2 regions of the Rhizobium sp. BR 314 genome follow, and region 1 is predicted to be linked to the other one. Evidence: predicted binding sites of a transcription regulator. Region 1 holds the regulator's gene; the other holds the start of a gene.

Region 1 (2,199 bases):
GGCAGCGGCTTTGGGTTCGGGCGTATCCAAGCCCGATCTCATGATTTCCGAGGATGGTGTCCTGGTCGCACTAGAGCAGGACAATATATTGGCGACTAACCGGGAAAGGCCGCAGGCTTTCATTTTCGAGCAATGGCAAACGGCACTCGTCGCATTCGAACATCAGCCTCCCACCATGCTTGTTGCCGACAGCAGCCTGCCTAAGATCAGCAAGGCCGAGCGTCGCCGTCGATTGAACAACGACGAACAGAAGGCGGTCCGCAGGGCAATGGAGGATGCTCTCGATCGAACCATGCAGGGGCGTTTCGCCTGTCAGAAAGGTGCGTGGTGCGTGGCGATGCTTGAAAATGGCGCCGTGTTGGTAACGATCGAAAATGCCGCCTATCTTCCACCGGCCTGCGATACGGCGAATATCGTCGTCACATCAATACGTCTGCGCCTCGATCATTGTCGCTCCGGCGCAACGCTTTATACAGGCGCGACATTAAGGCGGACCGGCTCGGTCGAAATGGATCTGAGCGGCGACAAGCCCACTGTCCTTACAGCATTCGAAGATCCGCAACGGCCATGGACGCGGCAACGAACCTATGATCGGCGCACGGGGACATTCGGCGCGCCAATCGCGCCGGTGTCACCTGTCAGTGATAACGCCGAATGAGCCCGACAAGCTTGCCCTGAACCTTGACGCGATCCGGTCCGAAAATACGGGTCTCATAGGCAGGGTTGGCAGCCTCGAGAGCGATCGATGCACCCTTGCGACGGAAGCGCTTCAGCGTTGCTTCTTCGTCGTCGACAAGCGCAACGACGATATCACCGGGGTTTGCTGTCGTCGAATTGCGAATGATGACTGTATCGCCGTCGAAAATGCCGGCGTCGATCATCGAGTCGCCTCGCACCTCCAAGGCATAATGATCACCAGCGCCGAGCATATCGGCGGGGACGGTTATGTCATGCGTATTGTTCTGAATGGCCGAGATCGGAACGCCGGCAGCGATGCGGCCCATCACGGGTACGGATACCGAACTGCTGTGATCTTCATGGGTTACTTTCGGCGGAGGCGGGGGCGCGACCGGCTGGAGCTTGCCGAGGCTGCCCTCGATAACGCTTGGCGAAAAGCCGCGGCGCGGCTGCAAGCTCGGATTATAGGCATCCGGGAGCTTGATGACCTCAAGTGCCCTGGCGCGGTTCGGCAGGCGACGGATGAAGCCGCGCTCCTCCAATGCCGTGATGAGGCGGTGAATGCCGGACTTGGAGGCCAGATCCAGCGCATCCTTCATCTCGTCGAAGGATGGCGGAACGCCGGACTCCTTCATCCGCTCGTGAATGAAGAGAAGCAGTTCCTGTTGCTTGCGCGTCAACATCGTCTTGGAACCCCAGAATCAAGAAAAGGTCGTGAAACAAATCCAGAACGGACACTATATGTTCCATATGTGTTCCGCAAGCACTTAAATTTCGTTAAAAGCTTGCTCGGACAATTAAATAATTATCACCCGCGAATGGACGGGCTGTAAAAGCCAGCGTGCTGAAATAGATATAACATTGTGAAAAATATGGGGAATTCCTCCTTTTCAGGCCTAGGTTGACACCGGATTTTTCCGTCTGCGTTCTGGTTCGGCGATCTCGAAATCAAGCCAGCTGAGCCGGCTACAGGGGAGAATCAGCAATCACGTTTGCGCGATCATATTGCGCACTTGGAGCTGTCGTCGCGCGCTTCGCTTTCATCTTGAAATACGCGATGGATGGGCGCAAATCTACCGCCGTTGGGAAAGAGGAGAAGCCATGACTTCGTTGCCGCATCCGCTGGATCATCTCGTGTTGCCGACGATCAACATCGCCCTGGCGCGCGAGCGGCTCGGCAAGCTCGGCTTTACGGTTGCTCCCGATGCGCGCCATCCCTTCGGCACCGAAAATGCCTGCGTCTTCTTTTCCGACAAGACCTATCTCGAACCTTTGGGTGTAGCCTCGCAAGAACAGTGCGAGGCGAGCTTTATCGAAGGCAATGTCTTCGTGGCGCGCGACCAGGCCTATCGCTTTCGCGTCGGAGAAGACGGATTCTCTGCCGTGGTTTTCGGAACGAATGATGCCGTAGCGGATGATGAGCGCTTCAAAGCCGCAGCGATCTCGGCCGGCCCGATGCTGGATTTCTCACGGCCGATGAAAATGCCTGACGGAACGGAAACCGTGGCCGGATTTCGCCTG
Region 2 (2,199 bases), on a different contig from region 1:
TGGCATTCATTGGGATATTCCTTTTATTATCAATTCTTTATCACTATTTTTCCGCACCAACCGGCAAAGTCTGATATGACTTGATTGGCGCCGATTTCGTTCAGCGTTTCGTGCCGCATGTCTGGATGGATGGTGGTCGTAACATGCGAGAAGCCTGCGCGCTTCAAATGGTTTGACAGCCAGGAAATCGCTTTTCCATTCTCCGTTGCCGGATCCCTGCCGCCTCCGACCAGATGGATCGGCATATCGCGCTTCAACCGGTCGAGATAAGCTTTTTGTGGCGCGCGAAAACTTAGTTCGAATATATCCAGCCACAGCGAGACCGAGGCATCGAAGCCGCAGAGCGGGTCGGCAATGTACTTGTCGACCTGCTCGGGCACGCGCGATAGCCAATCGAACTCGGTGCGGTGGTTTGGGATGGATTTTCCCCAAGCGCCGAAGGTCAGTTTCGGCAGCGGCCCGCTTGGCACATCCGAGCCCTTGAACATGCGCTCCGTCGTCAGGATAAGCTGGGCGGCGCGGCCGGCAAGGCCGGGATTGAAGTTGGAATTCCAGACAGTCACGGCGTCGAACTTGTCGGGATAGGAAACGGCGGTGTTGAGGCTGATGAGGCCGCCCATGGAGTGACCGAACAGGATGATCGGCAGACCGGGATGAGCCGCCGCGGCGCGTTCGCGCACGGCCAGAACATCCGCCATCACGTGCTCGATGCCGTTTCTGCGCGCGAAGCGGCCGATTGGAGCATCGCTGGCGATGGTTTCGCCGTGGCCGCGGTGATCATGGGCATAGACATGAAAGCCATGCGAGGCCATCGCGCCCGCGAAGGCTTCGTAACGGCGCGAATGCTCGGCAAGGCCATGGGATATCAGGAGGATGCCGCGCGCCGCGCCCGACGCTGGCGTGTGATGATAGGCTATCGTCGCGCCCGTCGGACTTTTCAGGCGTTGCGTCTCGGCGAACATGTACCATTCCTCCCCATCTCGGATGAGAGTTGATCGGCGGCCGGATTGCAATGGACGGTCGTTGAGGCCCACAGAAATAAATCTCTCCCGCCCCCGTGATTCAGGGTTGCATAGGCTCGATCAAGCTGCTTACTTGTTCCCATAATGTTCTAGTTGGAGGCGTGGAATGAAGCATTTGCTTCGAGTATTTACGGTTGTGCTCCTTTCGGTCGGGACACTCGCGAGCGCGGCGGCGCAGGAACACAGCAGGGGGCGTACCCGCTTCATCCTGGCGGCAAGCTGGGAGCCGGCATTCTGTGCTACAAACCAGAAGAAGGCGGAATGCCGGAACCAGTCGTCAAGCAATTACGATGCGACGAATTTTTCGCTGCATGGCCTCTGGCCGATGCGGCAGGAATATTGCGACGTTTCCGACGACTTGAAGCAGGCGGATCGCGGCCGCGACTGGAAGGACCTGCCGGGGGTACAGCTTTCCCAGGACGTCAAGACCAAGCTGGACAAGGTCATGCCGGGCACGCAATCCGGCCTCGAGCGGCATGAATGGGTCAAGCACGGCACCTGCACGAAGCTGACTGCGGACCAATACTTCTCCATCGCCGCCGGTCTGATCACCGAGCTCAATGCCTCCGCAGTGCGTGATCTCTTCGCCAAGAACATCGGCAAGGAGCTGGATGCGGAAAGCATCAAGGCCGCTTTCGACCAGAGCTTCGGCGAGGACGCCAATGCACGCATCAAGATGAGCTGCCGCCGTGTCGGCAATGTCCGGATGATCTCGGAATTGACCATAGGCCTGTCGGAGGATGCAATCGATCCGCAACAGGGTAACGAGCCGCGGCTTGCAAAACTCATTCAGGGTGCGGGCAGCACGTCGTTCGGCTGCGATCGCGGCGTCGTGGACGCGGCAGGTTTCTAAGCTAATCCGGCCCTTCAGACGCGGATAAATGCCCTCGGACAAGGTTTCGCCGTTGCCCGAGGGCCGGGTTTCGCCTACATAGCGGCACAATTCGCAATGTTATCCGCCCGTGGAGTAACCCAAGCTATGGCACGTCAGTTTATTTATCATATGGCCGGACTGAATAAGTCCTATGGCGCCAAGAAGATCCTCGAGAATATTCATCTCTCCTTCTATCCTGACGCCAAGATCGGTATTCTCGGCCCGAACGGCGCCGGTAAGTCGACGGTGCTGCGCATCATGGCCGGCCTCGACAACGAATATACCGGCGAAGCCTGGCTGGCA

Evidence for each region. Region 1 encodes LexA, which represses DNA repair genes until DNA is damaged. Its sites were predicted from a motif close to TGTTCNNNNTGTGTTCNG; they were not measured.
Region 2: the regulator LexA is predicted to act here: its motif matches at 1,097-1,114, upstream of QD461_RS07815 (ribonuclease T2 family protein).

Annotation. Positions count from the first base shown of each region.
Region 1 is NZ_JARWLA010000009.1:33,323-35,521, reverse strand. Features, by position in the region: gene QD461_RS14215 (hypothetical protein) at 1-658, shown strand, start outside; gene lexA (transcriptional repressor LexA) at 639-1,361, opposite strand; gene QD461_RS14205 (VOC family protein) at 1,780-2,199, shown strand, end outside.
Region 2 is NZ_JARWLA010000004.1:150,478-152,676, forward strand. Features, by position in the region: gene QD461_RS07805 (DMT family transporter) at 1-10, opposite strand, end outside; gene QD461_RS07810 (alpha/beta fold hydrolase) at 30-962, opposite strand; gene QD461_RS07815 (ribonuclease T2 family protein) at 1,129-1,875, shown strand; gene ettA (energy-dependent translational throttle protein EttA) at 2,002-2,199, shown strand, end outside.